One region of the Flagellimonas crocea genome, then DNA from elsewhere that is predicted to be linked to it. Evidence: riboswitches for the same ligand, from Rfam matches in the RefSeq annotation. Region 1 holds a riboswitch; the other holds the start of a gene.
What was found. Region 1 has a riboswitch for cobalamin ahead of SD449_RS04035 (TonB-dependent receptor plug domain-containing protein). Riboswitches for the same ligand answer to the same signal wherever they lie in the genome.
Positions count from the first base shown of each region.

Region 2: it holds a riboswitch for cobalamin, as region 1 does, so the genes downstream of both, metE (5-methyltetrahydropteroyltriglutamate--homocysteine S-methyltransferase) here and SD449_RS04035 (TonB-dependent receptor plug domain-containing protein) in region 1, are expected to answer to the same signal.

Region 1 covers NZ_JAUZVX010000001.1:872,900-884,680, forward strand. Annotated here, with positions in the region: gene SD449_RS04030 (hypothetical protein) at 1-170, shown strand, start outside; gene SD449_RS04035 (TonB-dependent receptor plug domain-containing protein) at 512-2,374, opposite strand; cobalamin riboswitch at 2,444-2,676, opposite strand; gene SD449_RS04040 (ABC transporter substrate-binding protein) at 2,732-3,883, shown strand; gene SD449_RS04045 (FecCD family ABC transporter permease) at 3,884-4,915, shown strand; gene SD449_RS04050 (ABC transporter ATP-binding protein) at 4,915-5,694, shown strand; gene rmuC (DNA recombination protein RmuC) at 5,935-7,248, shown strand; gene SD449_RS04060 (6-phosphogluconate dehydrogenase) at 7,260-7,625, shown strand; gene SD449_RS04065 (endonuclease domain-containing protein) at 7,674-8,072, opposite strand; gene SD449_RS04070 (acyl-CoA thioesterase) at 8,102-8,647, shown strand; gene pgl (6-phosphogluconolactonase) at 8,628-9,353, opposite strand; gene zwf (glucose-6-phosphate dehydrogenase) at 9,465-10,997, opposite strand; gene gndA (NADP-dependent phosphogluconate dehydrogenase) at 11,163-11,781, shown strand, end outside.
Region 2 covers NZ_JAUZVX010000007.1:311-12,091, reverse strand. Annotated here, with positions in the region: gene SD449_RS18390 (GMC family oxidoreductase) at 1-258, opposite strand, end outside; gene SD449_RS18385 (RagB/SusD family nutrient uptake outer membrane protein) at 437-2,011, opposite strand; gene SD449_RS18380 (TonB-dependent receptor) at 2,029-5,406, opposite strand; gene SD449_RS18375 (FecR family protein) at 5,550-6,494, opposite strand; gene SD449_RS18370 (RNA polymerase sigma-70 factor) at 6,565-7,146, opposite strand; gene SD449_RS18365 (aldo/keto reductase) at 7,253-7,657, shown strand; gene metE (5-methyltetrahydropteroyltriglutamate--homocysteine S-methyltransferase) at 8,039-10,360, opposite strand; cobalamin riboswitch at 10,524-10,725, opposite strand; partial or broken gene SD449_RS18355 (gfo/Idh/MocA family oxidoreductase) at 11,609-11,781, opposite strand, start outside.

The sequences.
Region 1 (11,781 bases):
GAGCCGATTTTGAAGACTTTCTTAATATGCCCATGTTCAGGCACAAAGATTGGTATTTAAAAGCCTTGGACAATGAGGGGCTAACATCGACTACAAATTGGAAAATCTTTGTTAAACAGAAAATAGGAAATCTGGAAAAATGGATTGAAGAAAACAGGCCAAAAGAATAGGCAGTAATATACTACACAATCCAAGGTATAACTTACTTTAACATAAAATTGCTCCAAAAAACACCCATTTCTTGGGTATATAGAGGGACCCGCTTGAACAATATGGTCGAGGAAGCAGGGGTCTTGGAAAACTAAGTAATTCTGGAAATCATATAAGGAAGGTTTTAACTAAAACTCCCGTTTCCAAGGCAAAAGAACTTATCATTTGGGCTTTTGACCCATATAAGGCAAAAAAAGGGAAATTGAAATTGAATATGCATCGTAAGTCTAAAAGAAATTGTCACAACATTACTCAATACCTAATCAAAATAAAAAAGCGGCCTATCGGCCGCTTTTCCTTTTTAAAGGTTCAGGTTGAGCCCGATCCTAAAGTTTCGTCCTCGGGTGGTGAAACCTAGCAATTCACGATAATCTTCGTTCAGCAAATTATCCGCATTCAAGAATACATTCAATTTATTCTTAATCAGTTCGTGCCTAATGGAAAAGTTCAACAGTGAAAATGGTTCCAAGGCAATATCCGAGAACGTAGCAAAATCCGTATCAAAACGTTCACCAGTGTAAGCGTAGGTCAATGACGCATCGGTACTCTCACAGAATTGATACCACAAAGACACATTCGCCTTGTGCTTGGGAATACGGATGGCATTGTCGCCCTTCCGTTCCGTGAAGGTGTAGTTGGCATTGACGCTAAAGCTGCTCCAAGGCAACCACGTAGCTTCTACCTCTACCCCATTGGCATCAATTTCATCCGCCACATTGATGCTCATAAAATTGGCATCGTAACCAATGGCATTCGTCTCGTTTCTATCAAAATAAACCGTGCTGATTCGGAAAGTATTATCGAGTTTAAATTCAATACCTCCCTCAATGGTAGCGTTTTCTTCAGGCTCCAATTCTGGATTCCCGCCGAAAGCACCGAACAATTGCGTTAGATTCGGTGTGATGTACGATGTAGCATACGACCCCATCAATTTTACATATCCATCTTCAGTATCAAACACAAATGATGGATTCACATTGTACACAAAATGGTTTCCATATTCGGAGTGATTGTTCAGTCTGGCGCCCGCATTCAGATTCAATCCAAAATCCGAAACATAGACCACATTGGCATAAGGGTCAACAATGGTAAAATCCACTTCTTCTGTAAAAATCGCTTCAACCTTTATATAATTCACCCCAAGTACCGTGTGGAACTTTTCAGCAAAAACGTATTTATTGTACACGTCCAACACCCAATTACTTCCTTCGGTCATACTTTCCCCAAAAGTGTCATTGGCCACGGACTCATAGTCCGTATAGGCAGCGTTCAAGTGAATGGAACCTTTGCCATAATCAAATTCTGATGACAGACCTACGCGTTGCTGCTCATTTTCACCCAAATTATCAGCTTCGGCCATTGAAGCATCATATTCATTCTTGAACTTGGTCTGATTACCATAAACCTGAACCCCAAAACTTTCCGAAAACTGATACCCTAGCTTTAGATTAGTGCTGTAATGGGAAAAAATGTCCTCTTCGTTCTCTGGCGTCACCGCGGCAGAGAGCCCACTCTTATATCGGTTGGAAAAATCGACCCCATAATTGAACTTGCCCAAAGTACCGTTCACATTCGCAGAATTTTGAATGCTCCCGATATTATAATTCTGGTCATCGGCTGTTTGATTGGTCCCTACGCTCGTTTCAAAATTTCCTGCAATCTTCTTTTCGGAGCTCTTTTTCGTTGTGATATTGATCACGGCCGTTACCGCATTGGTTCCATAAAGCGTACTTGCCGCTCCTTTAATGATCTCAATGGATTCGATGGTATTGGGCGAAAGCAAGCGAAGATCGTACTCTGCAGAAAATGTAGATGGATCCTGCACACGAACACCATCGATAATGATCAAAACCTGACGTCCACGGCCACCACGCGCATACACCCCAAGCACATCCCCATCACGACCGCGGCTACCTGCAATCTCGATACCGCTTTTGGTGTTGATGATTTCCGCAACCGTCCTGCCCTGGTTGCGCTGCATTTCTTCAGCAGTGATTTTGATCACTGTTTTTCCTGAGTTTTCTCGTTTCAACTCAAATTTTGAGTCGCTTACAACAACCTCGTCCAGTTGTTGCACTTTAAGTGAATCTTGCTGTACATTTTGTGCAAAAATTCCCTTGCCCGCCAATAGGGCGGTAATCAACCATAAATGATTTTTTTTCATTTCGTTTAATTGAATAAACGGGAGAATAGTATGTGATGCATACGTAAACTTTTATCCCGAAAGTTTAACATTGTTTGTTTGAATTTGGCAGGTCTCCTGGCTTGTGTTTTGTCTCCTACCTTCCCACCCATTGGGCAGTGGCTTTGAAGAAGAGACAATCGCCTACTACGTACTGATGCTCAAAAAACATCAGTGCCGATTCGGCACATACATTTACAGTTGCGGGAACAGCTCCAGTTTTTCACTGGATTCCCTTTTAATCCCACGGAAACTCCGTGCGAACCAAAATTCGGGGCCAAAGCTAATCAATCTGTTTAATCTTTTTCCGCAAAAATTAAATAATCTTACTTTTGACCCATGGCACAAAAACATCGATTGATTCTACCACTGGTATTGCTTCTGGTAGCGCTGACGGGTTGTAAACAAGAAAAAAAGCAGCAACCTGTTCAAATTCAAGAAACAGCATCGAACATTACGTATGCAAAGGGCTTCACGATAAAAAAAGAAGGCGATATAACCATTATTGAAGTCACCTCTGCTTGGCCAGGTGCCGACAATTTTACCTACGCCCTGGTTCCAAAGGAAAAATTGATAGCAATGTCCTTTCCAAGAGATGCCTACGATGCCATTATTGGCACTCCTGTTGAAAAAGTGGTGCTTACCTCCACCACCCACATTGAGCCCCTAACGCAATTGGGCGAACTCAATACCGTGGTCGGTTTTCCCAATACGGATTACATTTCTTCCCCAGAGGCTCGAAAACTGGTGGAAAACGGGCAAATTCAAAATCTGGGCATGAACGACATGCTTAACACTGAAATGGTGCTCGCCATGAATCCAGAGCTTATTGTCGGGTTTAGCATCAACAATGAAAACAAGGCGTACGACATTATCAAAAAAGCAGGGACGCCCGTGGTCTACAACGGCGATTGGGTAGAACACACCCCTTTGGGAAAAGCGGAATGGATCAAGTTCTTTGCACCTTTCTTTCAAAAAGAGGCCTTGGGCGATAGTATTTTTGCAGAAGTTGAATCTTCCTACCTACAAGCCAAGGAATTGGCCCAAAAAGCAAAGACCAAACCCACGGTTTTAACAGGCGGACTGTACAAAGACGTATGGTACGTAGCAGGCGGGAAAAGCTGGATGGCCAAGTTTCTGGAGGATGCCAATGCCGATTATCTTTGGGCCGATAACAACGAAACGGGCAGCATAGGACTCAGTCTGGAATCGGTTTTAGAAAAAGCCCAAGACGCCGAATATTGGTTCAATCCGTCAGCCGAAACCACGTATAACGAATTGGCCGAAGCCAATCCACACCATCAACAGTTTGATGCTTTCAAAAGCAAAAATGTGTTTTCCAATGCCATTGACAAAGGCGAAACGGGAGGGCTCATTTTTTATGAATCGGCCCCACATAGGCCCGATTTGGTATTGAAAGACCTCATCAAAATATTGCATCCCGAACTATTGCCGCAACACGAACTGCAATTCATCAAACCGTTACAATAAATGCAAGGAGGTCGAACATATCGGTTTTCGTTTTTACTGATGGTGCTCGCCTTGCTGTGTTCGTGGCTATTGAACATCAGTTCGGGGTCGGTTACTATACCTTTTGCCGATATGTTGTCTACCCTATTCGGGGAAAGTCCTGAAATTGCTTCGTGGGAGTACATCATCTGGGATTATCGGGTGCCCAAGGCATTTACCTCCATTTTGGTGGGTGCTGGACTCGCTTTGAGCGGACTTTTGATGCAAACCCTGTTCAGAAACCCTTTGGCTGGCCCTTTTGTATTGGGTATCAGTTCGGGGGCCAGTTTGGGCGCTGCCTTATTTTTAATGGGTACATCCATTTTGGCAGGGTACACCTCCCTATCATTTCTGGGTGATATAACCCTATCCATCGCCTCAAGTTTTGGTAGTTTTTTGGTGCTTTTGATAGTAATGATCGTGGCCCAACGGGTAAAGGACACTATGGCCTTACTCATTATTGGGTTGATGTTCGGCAGCATCACTTCTGCAATTGTGAGCGTTCTGGCCTATTTTTCAAGTGCAGAGGATTTGCAACGGTTTAATTTTTGGTCCTTCGGAAGCGTGGGCAATCTATCCGTAAATCAATTATTTTTGTTGGGAAGCATCGTAGCCGTCGGTGTTTTAATGAGTATTGTCTCGATAAAATCGTTGAATGCCTTCCTTTTGGGCGAAAACTATGCGCGAAGTTTGGGGGTCTCCTTGAAAAAATCTAGAATGACCATTATAATCGCAACTGGATTGTTGGCAGGCGGAATAACCGCGTTTGCAGGTCCCATCGCTTTTGTAGGGTTGGCCGTTCCCCATTTAACCAGACAGATTTTCGATACTATGGAACACAAAGTGTTGATTCCCGCCGTGATGCTGTACGGTGCCATTCTAATGCTGTTGTGCGACACCTTGGCGCAACTGCCCAATTCCGCCAGCGTGTTGCCCATAAACGCCATTACATCCTTGGTAGGGGCTCCTGTGGTAATATGGCTCTTGGTCCGCAAACGTAAAATGATGTTCTGATGGCGAAAACGGAGAAAAACATATTGTCCATTGCCGATTTGTCCATTGGGTACGGTTCCAAAACCATAGCACAAAACATCAATTTTGATTTGGAGGCTGGAATGCTCTGTGGTGTTGTGGGCATTAACGGTATCGGAAAATCTACCTTGCTGCGCACCTTGGGCGGATTTCAAGCAAAACTTTCTGGAGATATACATTTGAATGGCAAACCGTTAGAAAAATATACCTCAGCAACGTTGGCCAAAGAGCTCAGTGTGGTATTAACGGAACAACCCGCTTCTAAAAATCTCACGGTTCAGGAATTGATCGCCCTTGGACGACAGCCTTACACCAACTGGCTCGGTACATTGACACAGGAAGATAAGCTACAGATTCAGACAAGTTTGGATGCCTTTTTGCTGAACGATCTCCGTAACAACAAATGCCACGAACTCAGTGATGGTCAGTTACAACGGGTATTGGTAGCGCGGGCCATGGCCCAGGACACTTCGTTAATCCTGTTGGATGAACCCACCACGCATTTGGACCTCTATCACAAAGTGCAGATTTTAAAAATGCTTCAAGCATTGGCGCACGATAAACAAAAAACTATCCTGTTCACTACACACGAAATCGAACTGGCCATTCAGTTATGCGACCGCATATTGATCTTGGACGGAAAGAACCATCCCTTCGGAGACCCTTGTCAACTCATCGAACAAAAACACTTCGACAAATTATTCCCTTCGGAAATGGTGCAGTTTGATGCTAAAACGGGTTCTTTTAAAGTTTCAAAATAGGGGTTGCCTTTCTAAATCTTGAAGTTTTCTTGAGTCAAAACCGTCAATTCGAGTGAAATTCTAAAGGAATTTTGTATCGAGAATTGTTTTTAGGCTTGAAATTCTAGTTCTCGATACATTTTTTTTTTCAAAAACACTCGAACTGACAAATTTCAATATGCCTTTTGTGGATTTCTGCTTTCACTGAAATGGCATTTTTATCTTTATAATCCGTTATCTTTATCCTTCAGAAATTTTTTAATGGGCGCAGAACTTATCTACATCATTATAGGATTCATCATCACGTTGGGCATAGGTCTCTTTGTGGGGGTGTACATTCAAAAACTAAAGACCAAGTCAACAGAGAGTGTTTGGGAAAGCAAGGAAATCGAATTTAGAAAAACAGAGTCCTCACTGAAAGAGGAAATAAAGGAGATTCAAAACAGGAAATCTGAAATTGAAATCGCTCTGGCCAAAGAAGAATCCAAATCGGACAATCTGGAAGAAAAACTCTTGGAGCAAAAACAGGAACTGGAAAAACTTCAGGAAAAATTCACCAAAGAATTTGAAAACCTGGCCAATAAGATTCTTGACGAAAAAAGCGAAAAGTTTACCAAGAGCAACAAAGAAAATATCGACAACATACTGGACCCGCTCAATAAAAAAATCAAAGAGTTTGAGGAAAAAGTGGTGAAATCCCAGCAGGAAAATTTTGGTCTGCACGCTGCTTTAAAACAACAATTGTTGGATTTACGCAGTCAAAACCTGAAAATTACCCAAGAGGCGGAAAACTTGACCAAGGCCTTAAAAGGTGATAGCAAAATGCAAGGGAACTGGGGCGAGGTGATTTTGACACGTATTTTAGAGAAATCTGGTCTTACCAAAGACCGTGAATATACAATACAGGACAGTTTTAAGGACGAGGAAGGGAAAAGGTACCAGACCGATGTGCTGATCCATTTACCAGACGGCAAAAAAATGATTGTGGACAGCAAGGTTTCCATTGTTCATTTTGAACGATACGTATCCGAAGAAGATGAAAAACAACGGGAAATCTACCTGAAACAACATATAGATTCCATTAAAAGACATATAGAGGAGTTGAGCAAGAAGAACTATCAACTCTTGATTGACGAAAGCCCAGATACGGTCTTTATGTTCATACCAACGGAGCCTGCTTTTGCGATTGCCTCGGCTTTTGAACCCAATTTGTACGAAGATGCATTTGTAAAAGACGTAATCATTGTTACCCCATCTACGCTTTTGGCTGCCTTGAAGTTGGTTGACAACCTCTGGAAAAACGACAAACAAAAGCGATTTGCCATTGAAATTGCCACTGAGGCGGGCAAACTGTACGATTCCTTCACCAATTTAACCGATGAGCTTTTAAAGATTGGAAATCAGATTGGAACGGTACAAAACACCTATCAAAGCACAATGAAAAAGCTAACAGGGCGCGGCAACTTGATCAAACGAGTGGAAAAACTTAAATCCTTGGGAGCAAAGGCCAGCAAGAGCATAGACGATAAATTGCTCAAACGTGCATTGGATGACGATTTTGAAGAACTCAATTAGAAAACACTACCATGAAAAAATTCCTGATCATTTTTATCGCTGCCATTCTAGTTGGTTTTGCAGGGTATTTTGCCTTTATCTATTATGTGCCCTACAGTGAGGGTTATCGTTCTGGGGAACTCATTAAATTCAGTAGAAAAGGGGTTTTGGTCAAGACATGGGAAGGACAGATCAGCCAAGGGCTATCTGGTACCAATGTGTTTTCGTTCTCCGTGGAGGACAGTGAAAAGGAAATTGTGGAGAGAATGAAGGAATTTCAAGGGCAGTACATCAAGGTCACCTATAAAGAGCGCTACGCCACCTTTTTCTGGTTGGGCGACACCAAATACTTTATCACAGAAGTAAAATCTGAAAAATCACCGATTTTTAGGAATTAGATAACACACCCCTAGCCCCTCTTTTTAGAGGGGAAAACACCTTCCCTCCTAAGAAGGAGGGATTGAGGGAGGTGTATTTCCATTAACTTCAAACTGAAAAATATATGCTTCAATCGCTCGCAAAACATTATCCATATCGTTTAAAATCTGATTGTCAGAAAATCGGAGTACTTGAATACCCAGTTCATTCAATCTTTTTGCCTTAATAACATCTTTCTCCCAAGTTTCTTCAAGTTGATGTGAATAACCATCGACCTCTATGGCCAACTGTAATTTGTTACAGAAAAAGTCAACAATATATTCATCAATAGGCTTTTGCCTGTGAAAATCGTATCCGTGCATTTGGTCACGCTTTAGCTTTTGCCACAACCGCACTTCGGATTTCGTAGCATTCCTCCTGAGTTCCCTTGCAAGTTCCTTAAGCTTTGGATTATATTTGATAATCATTATCGCATTTCTGAATACCCCAACAACATATGAAAAAATTCAAATCATCCCGAGAAAGTAGGGTTTCCATCACCGAACTTATGCTGCCCTCCCACTCCAATTTTGGTGGCAAGGTGCACGGTGGGCACATTCTCAATCTTATGGACCAAATAGCCTTTGCCTGTGCCTCCAAACATTCACAAAGTTATTGTGTGACCGCTTCTGTAAATCGGGTGGATTTTCTAAACCCGATTGAAGTGGGTGAACTGGCCACACTAAAAGCATCCATCAACTATACAGGGAAAACTTCTATGGTTGTAGGCGTACGGGTTGAATCGGAAAATATAACCACAGGAGAGGTAAAGCATTGCAATTCCTCCTATTTTACCATGGTGGCCAAAGGAAAGGATGGAAAGAACAAAACAGTTCCAGGGCTTATACTAAAGACCAAGCAGGATATTCGTCGTTTCGCACGCAGCAAGGAGCGCAAGCAATCCGCCTTTAAGCGGGATAGCAAATATGAGTCCAACAATTTTAAAGTAAACGAGTATTTGGAATTTTTACAGGGCGAAAACGTTAAGATGGATTTTGATTAAGTTTTGCTGCAGCCTCCTCATCCAAAAACCACACTAAATTCCCTGATATTGGATTGACCAAGGATGCAGGATAGGCATCGGAACCTTCGTTTTTTTCAATAACCGCTTCCACCTTTTCCGCTTTGGATGTTCCCGTGACCAAAAAAGCCACTTCTTTGGACGTGTTGATGACTTTCCCGTTTATAGAGACCCGTTTTTGTCCTGAATCGGGGTGCGTTGCCACTACGCAATGTTCCTCGGAATCCCACAAATCGATTTCGTGCGGGAAGATGGAGGCTGTATGGCCATCATCGCCCATTCCCAAGATCACCAAATCAAATTGGGGCACCTCATCAACCCTGTCCAAATTTATTTCCAGTAGATTGGCATAACGCAATGCTTCATTAACGGGGTCTTTTTCGCCCAAAATTCTATGGATGTTCGCTTCGGGGACATCAATCTTGGAAAAAAGGTGCTCCACCGTCATTTTATAGTTGCTCTCATCATCCGAAGGCGGCACACAACGCTCGTCGCCCCAATAAAAATGTACCTTGCTCCAATCCACTTTGTCCGCAAAATTCTCGGCCAACACATCAAAAACGATTTTTGGGGTGCTTCCTCCAGACAATGCCACATGAAAAGCAGCTTTATCTTTCAACTGATCTACAAAATAGCTGGAAAATTGCTCGGCCACCTCTTGTTTATCCTTATATATTTTTAAATCCATTTTGAATTAATTAGTTGTTCTCGACTGCCTGCCTGCCGCAGGCGGGCGCTCGAACTGACATATTTTTTCTTGACTCCTGACTCCTGACTCCTGACTCCTGACTCCTAAATACTAGCAAATCACACAATAACCAGGGTCATCCGCCAAGTTCTCCGAAGGGTTTCTCCAATATCCATCATCCTCTATCAAATCATCTGCATTTTCAGGGCCCCAGGCTCCTGCAGCATAACCGTACATTCGCACATCGTCACCACTGTTCCAGTAGTTCAAAATCGGGTCCACAAATTCCCAAGCAGCCTCCACCTCATCGGCCCGCGCATAGAGGGTGGCATCGCCTTGCATGGCATCCAACAACAAGCGTTCATAGGCTTCCATCACATAGGTTTCGGCCAAGTTGGCATAATAAAAATCCAAATTGGCCCGCTCCACCTTAAAGCCTTGACCGGGAACTTTTACACCAAACTTGATCAAAATACCTTCATCAGGTTGTATTCGGATAATCAATTTATTGTCCATTTCCTGCATTTCGGAACCCTTGAAAATTTGATGGTGCGGTTTTTTAAAGTGAATCACAATCTCCGTCACCTTGGTAGGCATCCGTTTGGCAGTTCTTACATAAAACGGAACCCCGTGCCAGCGCCAATTGTCCACATAAAATTTGATGGCGGCATAGGTCTCTGTGGTGGAATTGGGGTCGACCCCATCCTCTTCGCGATAACCTTTCACCTCTTCGCCATCTACTTTGGATGCAACATATTGTGCTCTAATGGTATTGTCAAAAAGCTCCTTCTCGTCCGTCATAACACGCAACGATTTAAGGGCCTTCACTTTTTCGTTCCTGATTTCTTCCGCATCCGCTCCAATGGGTGGTTCCATCACCACCAAGGAAACAATCTGAAGTAAATGGTTTTGGAACATATCCCGTAGGGCCCCGGATTTATCATAATAGCCACCGCGCTTCTCTACCCCAACACTTTCCGCATTGGTCACCTCGACCCGCTGAATGTAATTTCGGTTCCATAGCGGTTCAAAAATGCTATTGGAGAATCGGGTCACCAAAAGGTTCTGCACGGTCTCTTTTCCGAGGTAATGATCTATTCGGTAAATCTGATGCTCCTTAAAATATTTGTGCAGTCCTTTGTTTAATTTTTGGGCCGTTTCCAAGCTATAGCCAAAAGGTTTTTCCACGATCAAGCGCTTCCACCCATTGTTCTGTGTATTCATCCCCGCATCCGAAAGATTGTGGGAAACCGTCTCGTACAAGGTCGGCGGAGTGGAAAGGTAGTAGATTATGTTTCCCGAGGTATCGTGTTTTTCTTTCAATGCCTCTACCCGTTTTCTCAAAGGGCCATAATCCGTATCGTAGCTGTCGCCCAAATCCTCATAATAGAGCTTATCGGCAAAGCCTTTCACCTTGGAGTCATCCAAATTCTTGGTCTTTTCCTTTAGATATTTGCTTTCATAAACCACCCTGTCACGAAAAGCTTCATCGGAAAGGTTGCTACGGCTAACACCGAGTACCACAAAATTTTCCGGCAGTTGTTTGGCCAAGTATAGATTGAATAAGGAAGGTATAAGTTTTCTAGCAGTCAAATCACCCGATGCCCCAAAAATAACGAGCATCTGATTATCGGTCTTTTTCATAGTTTTTTCGTTTTCTGGCGAGTTTACACTCCTATTGGCACATTGATTTCAATATGACGTCAATATTTTTGAGCATCACGAATATAAGGTTTATTTTAGGTTCGTAATTCAAGAAACATCAACCTTAGTGATGTCTTAACACCTAAGAAGAAGAAAAAAATTAGAATGGCAGACACGTATGATTTTGGCCTTGTGGGCCTTGGAGTAATGGGACGTAATTTTATTTTGAATGTGGCCGATAACGGATTTACAGCATTCGGAAATGATTTGGATGAAGAAAAAGTAAGCGCATTGATCAAAGAAGGCGGCAATACTGACAAAGTGAACGCCACTTCCGATGTTAAAACATTTGTAGAGTCGTTGACGACTCCCAGAAAAATCATGTTGCTGGTACCTGCCGGAAAAATAGTGGACAGCGTAATCGAAGGGCTATTGCCGCATTTGGACCAAGGCGATATTATTATTGATGGAGGAAACTCCTTTTATACTGATACCGACCGGCGCGAAGCCTATTTAAAAGAAAAAGGAATCAACTTTTTTGGTGCTGGTGTCTCTGGCGGAGCCGAAGGTGCCCGAAAAGGACCAAGCATTATGCCAGGCGGTTCCAAGGAAGCCTACCAACATGTAAAGCCTATTTTTGAAGCTGTTTCGGCCAAATATGAAGGAGAACCCTGCGTGGCATATCTGGGCCCGAAATCGGCAGGGAACTACGTAAAAATGGTGCACAATGGCATCGAATACGGTTTGATGCAGCTGACTTCCGAGATTTACGACCTGCTCAAAA
Region 2 (11,781 bases), on a different contig from region 1:
CTCGATATCCCAGCCTCCATAAGCTGCATCGAAGTCCCCGAAAGGACGGAACCTTGTACTCTTTCCTCTTCTTGGGCTTTCAAAGGGCCATTTCAACTGCGTCTGGTGTTCCGGCATTGCTGGGTCAAAAAATGGACCCGCCTCCACGACCGCCACCTTAAGACCTGCCTCCGAGAGCACCTTTGCCGACATGCCTCCACCTGCACCTGAGCCCACAATGATCGCATCGTAGACCGTGGAATTCTCTATAATCTGCATTGATCTGTATTTGGTTTATTTTTTTGAGTGAAATGTATCAATATCACTGGTAATCCTAACCAAGTTGGATATGAAACATGAATTTCCATTTTGTGGATTCCCGTCGATATATTGAATATTATAACTGAGGCCCCGTATTCTTGAAGAACACTATGGGCCTCATAAGTTTTAAAATGTTTTAGTAACCATTATTATCGGTACCCAAACTTGGGTTACGTTGAAGTTCTGGTCCAGGCAAAGGCAGCAACATATGTTTTGGTTCGATCTGTTTGCCTCTTTCGGTGGTGTGCCCGACAGCATCCACGAAGGATATGGAACCAGGTGAATCCGCTACTGGGAACTGTCCTGTACGAACAATATCGAACCAAGTTTTAAATTCAAAAACTAATTCCCTGTGTCTTTCTTTCCAAACTTCCTGTACAAAGGCTTCTGTTCCCAAACCGGATAAATCTGCTTCAACTGTGGCAATGTCGGATTCCCAGTAAGCTCTGGCACGCACTTGGGCCAAATAGTTAATGGCATCTGGGGTAACTCCGCTAGATCTAGCAATGGCCTCGGCCGCAATCAACAATACATCGGCATAACCATATACTGCAAAATCTTTTCCTGAGTTTGCTGTTTCAAAAATAGCGGTATCATCATGCCAGACGTAAGGTGCTGTTGCAAAGGTCTGTCCTGAATCTTGAAAGGTGGAATGAAAATATTGCTTTTCCTGAATTCTTAGGTCAGTTGCCGGGTCATATAAATCCATAAATCCATCTGAAGGTAGGTACCCTCCGTTAGTAATATCATAAAGTACTTCTGAAGCAAGCGCTACAGGGTAAGAGTACCTTGGATAAACGGAAGTTCCTATCTCTGGGTCATATTCTTTGATGTAAATATGTTCGACGGCAGATGCATCTGATTTTCTGATCTTGTTGTAGGCGGAGTTTTCCAAATCCACAACTCCTGGAGACAGCTCATCGTGCTGCACCAAATCATAGGAACCGTATGTTCCATTGATTATGTCCTGTGCCAAGCTGGCTGCATCACTGTATCGGTCCGCATTCAATGGGTTTCCGCTCATGGTCAGGTAAACATCGGCCAATAGGGTCGCAACCGCTCCTGCAGTTACGCGCTTACCGTTGTCCACCATGCTTACGGTTGGCAAACCACCATTAAGAGCATCGGTCAAATCTTGTTCTATCAGCGTATAGACATCGGCCACAGGGCTTCTTTCCAAATACAGATTTTCCAAAGATTCATAGGGTTCTGTGGTCAATGGTACGGGACCGAACCACCTTACTAAAAAATAGTATGCAAAGGCTCTAAAGAACTTGGCTTCGGCCAATAGTTGTGATCTTTCAGAATCGCTCAATCCTGGTGTTTCGGGAATATACTTGATGGCATTGTTTGCCCTGGAGATTCCCAAATAAAGTTCCCTCCATCTATCTTGAAGATAACCTCCAATGTTATCCCCGTTTAGGGTAAGCTCTTGTGAATTGCTTACATGGAGTTCCTGACCTGCGTATTCATTAACAAAATACCCGGACATGTATCCTCCAAGCATCATTGGGGTTCCACTATACACTCCACCATCCGTCATGCTGGGAGCACCGGTCCTGTAGAGTGAATTTACCGCACTGTAGGCCTGGTCAGGTTCTGAGAAGAACTGATTGGAATCCAGTTCGCTCAAGGGTTTCTCCTCTAAAAAGTCAGAACAGGAACCCAATACAATTATTCCGATTAGAAAAACTATATATTTAATTTTCATGATATCTTTTTTATGTATTAAAATTTCAGGCTACATCCAATGGTAAATGTTCTTGGCTTGGGATACTGGAAGAAGAAAATGTTCTGTCCCCATTGGTTCCCGCCCCATGAAGTAGCTTCTGGGTCGTACCCTTGAAAGTCCTTGGAATGAATCACGAAAGCATTTTCCAAACTGGCATATACCCTAAGACGGTTCAAGCCCATGATATCCAAAAACTGCTGATTGAAGTTATAGCCCAAAGAGAATAGGTTTCCTCTGATGTAGGAACCGTCCACAACCCATCGGCTATCTACCTGACTGTTCTGCCCTGCATACGCTTGGTTCCTGATTTCCTGAACCTGAGTATTCTGATTGCTCTCGGTCCAACCATCGTATAGAATGGTAGCAAGTCCGTTGGCAATACCTGAACGGTCTTCGGTAGAGTGATAGAATTGCTGCATAATCTCTACACCAGCCACAAATTGAATGTCTGCGGTGAAATCAAAGTTCTTATATCTGAAGGTGTTGATGAAACTTCCCGTGATATCCGGCAAGCCTTTTCCAAGGATTTTCTTTTCTGCGGATCGTTTGGCCTCACCAGGAACGGCTCCGACCTCGGCTGCCTCGGCTGCCTCATCTGTGTTCCATGTTCCTAAACGTTCATACCCCCAGAAGGAACTCAAAGATTCTCCAACACGTAAAATAGTTTGGCTACCGGATACCCAGAATGGTCCTGGTTCGATGTCCTCGTCGTTCTCACCCAAGCTTTCAATCCTGTTCTTGTTGTAGTTCATGTTGAAGGAAGTTTCCCAACCGAAATCGGCTTTACGGATAATTTCTCCCGTAATCATGGCCTCGATACCTTTGTTGGAAACCGAACCGATATTATCCCTTACCGATGTAAATCCTGTTGTATAAGGAACTGGTCTGTCCAATAGAAGATCTTTGGTCAATTTATCATAGTAGTCAAACTCAAAGCGTAACCTAAAATCAAAGGCGGCAAGATCTAAACCTATATCGAATTGACTAGTTTTTTCCCATTCCAACCCTGGATTGGACAAACGATTGACGGAACTGGAACTTACCCTTGTACCATTCAGCAAAACTGTTCCTGAAGAAACTGTTGCCAATGAACTATAAGGTGCGATCTCTGTGTTACCAGTAATACCGTAGCTACCACGTAGCTTAAGTCTGTTGATTGCGATCACATCCTGCATAAAAGCTTCTTCACTGATGTTCCAACCGGCACCGATTGAAGGGAAGAAACCGTATTTATTGTCTTCACCAAATCTTGATGAACCATCGACCCTTCCTGTCAAAGTCAACAGATATTTGTCTTTAAATGTATAACCGGCACGTAAAAAGTAGGAGTTCAAAGCCCACTCGTTAGTTGTGGATTCCGGTGCACTTGGGTTACTGGCGGAGCCAATGTTGTTGTAACGGAAAAAGTCGTCACTAAAGCCTCTGGCAAAAATGTTGGAAGACTCATAAGTGCGTTCTTGCCAGCTAATACCCAACATGGTGTTAATTCTGTGGTCACCGAACTCTTTATTGTATGTTAGGTAGTTCTCTTGTTGCCAATAAGTGCTCTTCTCATTAAAAATACGGGCAAAACCATTTGGTGCTGAGATATTCACCAAGTCACGTGGCGAGTATTCCTTCTTGTTTCTGATGTTCTTATCAAAACCAAACTGTGTCCTGAACTCCAAACCTGGCATAATGGTAAAATTCACGTAGAAGTTTCCAAAAAGCTGATTTCTTTCCCAGAATCTTTCCTGTGTTTCCAATACGTGAACCGGGTTGGACATGGACTCCAAGTTGTAGGCATCGCTGATCATTTGGCTATTGCTCCATGTTCCATCAGGGAATTTTACTGGGAAAATTGGAGGCATTTCAATCATGGTTCTTCTTGGGGTCTGGCCACCGCCGCCCTCTTCGAACTCGGTATCCTTGACATCATTTACAAGAAGGTTCACACCCAATTTCAACCAATCTTTTGGAGTGACATCATAAGCAATTTTTCCGCTGATCCTATCCAACTCGTTGTTCAGCATTATACCTTCTATATGGGAATAGTTCAAAAACACCCCGATAGATGATTTTTCGCTTCCCTGCTGAATCGACAATTGATGGTTATTGGAATAAGCCGTTCTGGTAGCTTCATCTTGCCAATCGGTATCGTACAATGGATTACCTTGTGCATCAAAAAGATTTGGGTCGTTTGTCGTAAATACCGGAGCAGGGTCGCCAGGGCGGTACTTTGGAGTGTTCTCCATACCTGTACGAACTACTTCCAACCACTCTTCCGCGTTCAACAAATCCATTTTCTTACGGATGCTTCCCACACTTAAGAAACCATCATAACCTATACTTATCTTTTCATCTTTTGAACCTCTTTTGGTCGTAATCAAAACAACTCCGTTGGCACCCCTAGCACCATAGATCGCTGCGGAAGATGCATCTTTCAGCACCTCCATCCGTTCGATATCGTTGGGGTTGATGAATTGAATGTCATCCATTACCACACCATCTACTACATATAGGGGGTCTGTTGAGGAATTGATGGTTCCAACACCACGAATTACGATTCTTGGCGAACCTGTAGGTGAACCTGAATTTAAAAATACATTTACACCGGCAACTTTACCCCTCATGCCTTGCAGTGCATTGCTAACGGGTGCCTTTAATAGGGTTTCGCTATCCACTGCGCCAACGGCTCCGGTAAGGTCAGATTTTTTCTGTGTACCGTAACCCACTACGACAACCTCTTCGAGTGCGGCCACATTCTCTTTTAGCGATACATCTATGGTCTGTTCCCCGGTGACTTCGATCTCTTGGGTCACAAAACCGATATAACTGAAGACCAGGACATCACCGGAGTCCGCCATAATGCTATAGTTACCGTCAAAGTCGGTGGTAGTACCCTTGGAGGTACCTTTTACCAAAATCGACACACCTGGAATGGGAGTGCCGGTATTATCGGTAACTTTTCCGTTAACAGTAAACTGTACATTGGTTCTGATCAACTCGTTAATCTTGTCCGGGCTCAAAGCGGTAGGCACTTTATCAATATCGTGCTTGCTTAGGAGGTTTTCAATTTTATCCTTAATCTCCGGGTTGTTCTTTGGAAACAGAATGATCTGGTTTCTCACAAAGCTAAAAGCAATATCGGAATCCGAGAACAGTTCGCTCAGTACGGCATCCAGTGTCTTGTTTTCAACTTTTAGCGATTTTCTGGAATAAACGTCCACAATGCTGTTATTGTAGAAAAAACTATAATCGCTCTTACGCTCGATTTCGTTCAGAATCCGCTTTAATCTTACATTATTTGCCTCCAATGAGATGCTTTGGGCATTTGCTTCAGAAGCAAATAACTTGGCCAAGGTAAGTGCCACTAAGATCAAATAGATTTTCATTATCCTGATAATTGGGACCTTTGGTAAAAAAAGTTCCTTTTTTTCCATAATTTTGAAAAGTTTACGATGTTTAATTACATTTTATGTGGTTAAATAGTCTCTGAGAGGAAGGTGTTGCCGCACCTTCCTCTCTCTTTTTGGTTTTATTGCTTCATAAATAGTGTTATTTGGTTATTATGCATTCTATAGAGTATGGGCGATGATACCTCAAAGAGGTCCAAGATCTGTTCAATACCAAGATTGTCAAACTCCCCGGTATATTTATAATCCATTATTCCAGGGGATTCTACGGATATTTCAACCTTGTATTTCCTTTTTAAATCACTTATTACTTGTCTTATGGGAGTTTCGTCATAAATCAGTTTTCCCTGGCGCCATGCCGTAAATTTATTGGTCTGCACGTTGTCCACGATGAGCTTGTCGGCATCCTTTACATAAGTGGCTCTTTGGGATGGTGCCAAAACAACGGTTTTCTGATTTCGCTCCTCCACCACCTTCACTTTCCCAGAAATCAACGTGGTTTCCACATGTTGGTCCTCGGGATAGGACTTTACGTTAAAAACAGTTCCCAAAACTTGAATGTTCATTCCATTTCCTGTATCCACCATAAAAGGTTTTTCCGCATTATGCGCCACGTCAAAAAAGGCTTCCCCGTTTAGGCTCACCTCTCTTGATGCCCCGGAAAATTTCTCCGGATATGAAAATATGGTGTTTGCATTGAGGGTAACTTTGGTACCATCTGACAAGGTTATGGTCTTGTTCTCTCCTATTGAGGTAGAAGCCAAAATTATCTGTGAAGGTTTTTCTTCCAATTGTTCATATGGAGAAACCAACGTATAGGCCAATGCAACCATTAGCAAAACGCAAGCTGCATATCCTACATATTTATACCAATCGGCAAATTCTCTTTTGGTCTCTAGTTTATTTTTGCGCTCGCCCTCTTTTAGCAGTTTGGCGACATGCCTTGCTTTCAGTACATGGTAACGCTGTTGTTGCTTGGGGTTTTTGAGCAACCACTTCACAACCTCAGCCTTTTTCCCTTCCGATAGACGGCCTTCTACCAGTGCATTTATATCCTTGTTGTTCATCTTAAATTAGGAACAGTATTCAATAGCAGGACGTAAAAAAGAAAGACACCCCCTAGTCGGAAAGTAAAATTTATAAAAATAGGGAGGGTAAATATTCTGCCAGTGCTACTCTAAGCTGCCTTAAAGCTCTGGTCATGTGGTTTTCCACGGTTTTTGGGGAAATTTCCAATTCCTTCGAAATTTCCTTGTTGCACAACCCCTCTACCCTGCTCTTTTTGAAAACCTTTTGGCACTTTTCGGGAAGTTGCTCTATGGCTTGGTCGACCAAGGATTGAAGTTCCCTCGCCAAAATGGATGAGGCCATATCGTCGGCCAAGGCTCCATGGTTCAACCAAAACTCCTGTTGCTCAAGGGACATCTCTTTGGTGAGCTTATTCTTTTTGGCACGAAGGTAATCCAAGCAGGCATTTCGGGTCATGCTATAAATATAACCTGTGAGATTGGAGGTGATTTGCAAATCGGCCCATTTGTCCCATAATTTGATGAAAACATCATGAACAATCTCTTCGGCATCTTCTCGGGAAGGCACATAACTATTTACAATCACCACAAGTTTTGGCCTGTAGAACTCATATATTACGCTAAAATCATCCTCCATGACGTTTTCCGAAAGAGGCTCGATTTTGAGGTTATGCAAATATTCGGGCTTCATTTTTGGTAAATGCAAACAATTTGTTCCCGCAATTTACAAATTTCGGATTAACAACAAATTTTTAATCTCACGATTTACCAAGTGCCCCACAATTAATATGGTGGGGATGCTACAATCGAAAGACCAGAATATTGGAATGATGGTTTGGAGCTCTTTGGGTTGGGGTCGATTGACAGGTAAAATAAAAAGGGGAATGGAAATGAAGGCAGGCAGGATCAAATCGGGCGGGAATGTTGGGGCACCACCGGTTGAGGACGAGTTCCTGTTCAATGTCATCGATGTTCTGGAAAAAATAAGCAGCGAAATTGGAAAATCCATACCACAGATCGCTATCAACTGGTTGCTTCAGAAAAAAAGTGTTTCCAACATCGTCATTGGCGCAAGGAACGAAAAGCAATTGCTCTCCAACATTGATTCCGTTGGTTGGAACTTGTCCGAAGAACACCTAAAGCTTCTCAATGGGATATCAGGGCAAGCACCGATTTATCCCCATTGGGTTGGGGATAGATAGGAACAAAGGGCCATAAGGCCCGTTTCTCGACGCAATACGGTTAAAACATTTCACGTAGGACTCATCTCTAGCGGTATTGAAACTGTAGAGGTAAAAAACTACTATACCTCTTGTAAAGTAATAATTTTAGCGCAGTTAAATTTGTGGTAATTCTTTATTAAACCATAGTTTAAAGGGACCTTTCAAGTAGTTCTGTTTATCTCTCGATTTTGGAATAGATTGGCCAATCGGTCTTACTAAAATTGAAACCATTCGAAAAAATCTGCGAACAATGATTGCATCGATATACATTAGAGCTTTGTAGTAAAGCGCAAGAAACATGTATCCCATCGGTTGGCCTCTTTGTTAAGGGGCCGATTTTGATATCGGCCCCCTTTGGTCCTAATTTGAAGGTTGGCCAACGGCCTCTCTCATTTGCCGGGCTGCGGAAACCATCACCTTCAAGGCTTTTTTGGTTTCCTCCCACCCCCTTGTCTTCAATCCGCAATCAGGGTTTACCCAGAGTTTGGATGCGGGCAATACGCTTTCCGCCTTACGTAGGAGCTCCAAAATTTCTTCGATGTTTGGAACCCTTGGAGAATGGATGTCATATACCCCGGGTCCTATGTCATTGGGATAATCAAACGCTTTAAAGGCATTCAACAATTCCATTTGGGATCGCGAACACTCAATAGTAATTACATCCGCATCCATATCCGCAATATTGTTGATGATATCGTTGAACTCCGAATAGCACATATGGGTATGTATCTGAGTGGAGTCCTTCACCCCGCTAGTGGACAACTTAAAGGAACCTATGGCCCAGTCTAGATAGTGGTCCCATTCTTTTTTATGCAAAGGCAAGCCTTCCCGAATGGCAGGTTCATCCACCTGTATGATCCCTATGCCCGCTTTTTCCAAATCGATTACCTCGTCAAGTAGAGCCAATGCTATTTGATTGCAGGTCGTGGAACGGGGCTGATCATCCCGCACAAAGGACCATTGTAGCATGGTGACCGGCCCCGTCAACATTCCTTTTACGGGCTTTTCGGTCAAGGCTTGTGCAAACGAAGTCCAGAACACTGTCATCGCATGCGGCCGGGAGACATCTCCATATATAATGGGAGGTTTCACACATCTCGACCCATAACTCTGTACCCATCCATTTTGAGTAAAGACAAACCCTTCCAACTGTTCGCCAAAGTACTCTACCATGTCGTTGCGTTCGAATTCGCCGTGTACATGGACATCTAGACCTATTTCCTCTTGAAAAAGGACGGCTTTTATCGTTTCCTTCATCAGGTATTCAACATACTCATCTTCACTTAGTTTTCCTTTTTTATACAGTGACCTCATATTTCTCAGCTCTTGGGTCTGTGGAAAGGATCCAATCGTAGTGGTAGGAAAAAGAGGAAGTTTTAAATGGGCTTCCTGAAGAATTTTTCTTTTTTCAAAGGGAGTTATCCTGTGGTAATCCCTTTCCCGAAGTTTCTCCACGCGTTGTTTTACCAAGGGCTTATGGATTACAATGGAATTTTTCCTTTTCTCCATGGAAGCCAAATTGTCCATGAAGATCGAGTGGGATTCGTAATCAGGAACACTGACGAGTGTCTTTAAGTTATGGAGTTCTTCCAATTTTTGATTGGCAAAGGCCATCCACTCCTTGATTTCCTTGGAAAGTGTTCCTTCATTCCTTTCCAATTCCAAATCACAGGGAACATGTATCAAGGAACACGATGGAGAAATAAAAACACGCTCCATACCCAATTGAGTCTTGGTCTTTAGAATAATTTCCATAGAAGACCGGAAATCGTTTTTCCAAATATTCCGGCCATCGATTACGCCCAGAGATAAGGATACATTCCTATTTAATTTACCGGAGGACAAAATTTTGTCCAATTCCCTTGGACCTCGTCTTAAATCCAGGTGCAAGGCGCACACGGGCAATTGGAGCACGGTATCAAGATTGTTCCCATATTCCCCAAAGTAACTGGCCAATAGGATTTTGAGATTTGGAAATTTTTCCGCGATTCCTTCGTATACTCCTGTAATGGCATTTTGTTCCCTATCCGCCAAGTCTGTGGAAAGGATGGGTTCATCAAATTGCACCCATGTGGCTCCCGCATCTGTCAGTTTTTTAAGGATGTCATGGTATACGGAAAGAAGTTCTGGCAATAGGTCGAGCCTATGGAACCCTTTCTCCTTTTCTTTGCCCAACAATAGATAGGTCACTGGGCCCAAAAGCACAGGTTTGGTGTGAATACCCAATGATTTGGCCTCATTGAACTCATCAACTGCTTTTGACGAAAGCAATTCAAATCCTTGATTTTTGGTAAACTCTGGAACAATGTAGTGGTAGTTGGTATCGAACCATTTGGTCATTTCCATGGCGATGACATCCACTCCATCTCTTTGTACTCCCCGAGCCATGGCAAAATAAAGGTCAAAAAGATTTACATCAGGTCCCTTTAGATCAGAATACCGCTCCGGGATGGCACCCACCATAAGTGTGGTATCCAATACCTGATCATAAAATGAGAAATCGTTGGATGGGATAAGGTCGATTTCCTTTTCTTGCTGGAGCTTCCAGTTTTCCTTTCGGATGCTTTTACCCGCATCCAGTAGATCTTGCATGGCACTCTTGCCAGACCAATACTTTTCGCAAGCCCTTTTCAGCTCGCGGTGGGCACCGATTCTTGGATAGCCCAAATTGCTTGTTTTCATTGCTAAAGCTTTTATAAAATTGAACAATTAGATAAAAGCTCCTTAGCTCAACTTCGCAATGCCTTAAAACAAGAGGAACGCATACGGGATTTGCCGAGGAAATCCCCGGTAAAGTTCAAACGTTCGACCTGCCCTTTACGCGAAGGCACCGTCAAAATCCCAAAAAGTGGGTACAATATGGGCAGGTATCCTGGCTTGTCCGATTTTTACCGCCTTCTCATCCTGAATCTGGACAATGGCTTTATGGGCAAAAACATACTATTCCAAAATGGAATCGGACTTACAGTTGCGCGTCAGCTCGTGATTTACACACGATTCCCTTTTAATCCCGACATCTGTCGGAAACCCTTATCGTTTTGATAAAGAAATTAAGTAAAGAACTTATTTGGGCATAAATGTATGTAATAATCCCAGTATATAATTAATTTGAATGTTTTATTATTGAAAGAGCATGTGGCAGCCCCGTAAGATTGTAGAACTTCAAAAAAAGAGAGGAATTTGGATGCCCAATTCGGACTGATTGATCTGTAATCTTCCAATATACAGAACAAACTGTTGCATTTCCTGCACAATCAGGACGGACAGATTATGAACTTCATGACGCCCACCATAGGGTCAACGACCGCTTTTGAACAATAAAAAAACCTTCACAAAGAGAAAGTTATTTGAAGGCCATCCTAGATGTTTAGCAAATGGGATAAAAACGACCCATTGCGTTTTTCTTTAAAACGAGCGAAGCGTTGTTTCTAAGTAATTAAAAACTTCTTTCAGGGATAGATTAACTTAAAGGAACTCTTGTAAAAAATGACTTTTCGGTAAGAAATCATGCTGTCTGAGATTACTAGACATCAATATATAACTTTGAGAGGCTCTTTTCTTTACTTCTCCCTAAATGAACTTTAAGTGTTTTGACCCGATAGGTCGGTCAATCTCACGAGAAGTGCATGCTTTAATCGAGTTGGCTCAATTTTACCAATTTTCCATAAAACAAAAAGGCCCACTCGATTCGAGTGAGCCTCTGTCTCACTAATTCAAACTTCACTACATAATTAAAATGAAGACCTTAAAATCTCATTCAGAGATTCAACTACTCTGTTAGAAATCTATTATAAGAACGGACCTCAATATCAATACCCTTAGTTAAATATTGTTTTTAAGATGGCCACTTTCTATGTTACTGGACAGCATTCCAATATAAACATGGTTGATCATCTGAACCCAATAGTATTGCGTGCCTGGATTACCTAATTAAAAATCCCGATAATTCCCGGACAAATACCTGTTGGCCTTTTCCTCCTGGAACTGTGCCGTTTCGGCGTCCCAGTGCAAGGTTTCCCCGGGGAAACGCCCCGCAATGGTTCCCAAGAGTATTGTTTCGGTCAATCTGGCGGCATAATCAAATGGTGCCGTTGTTTCTCCCT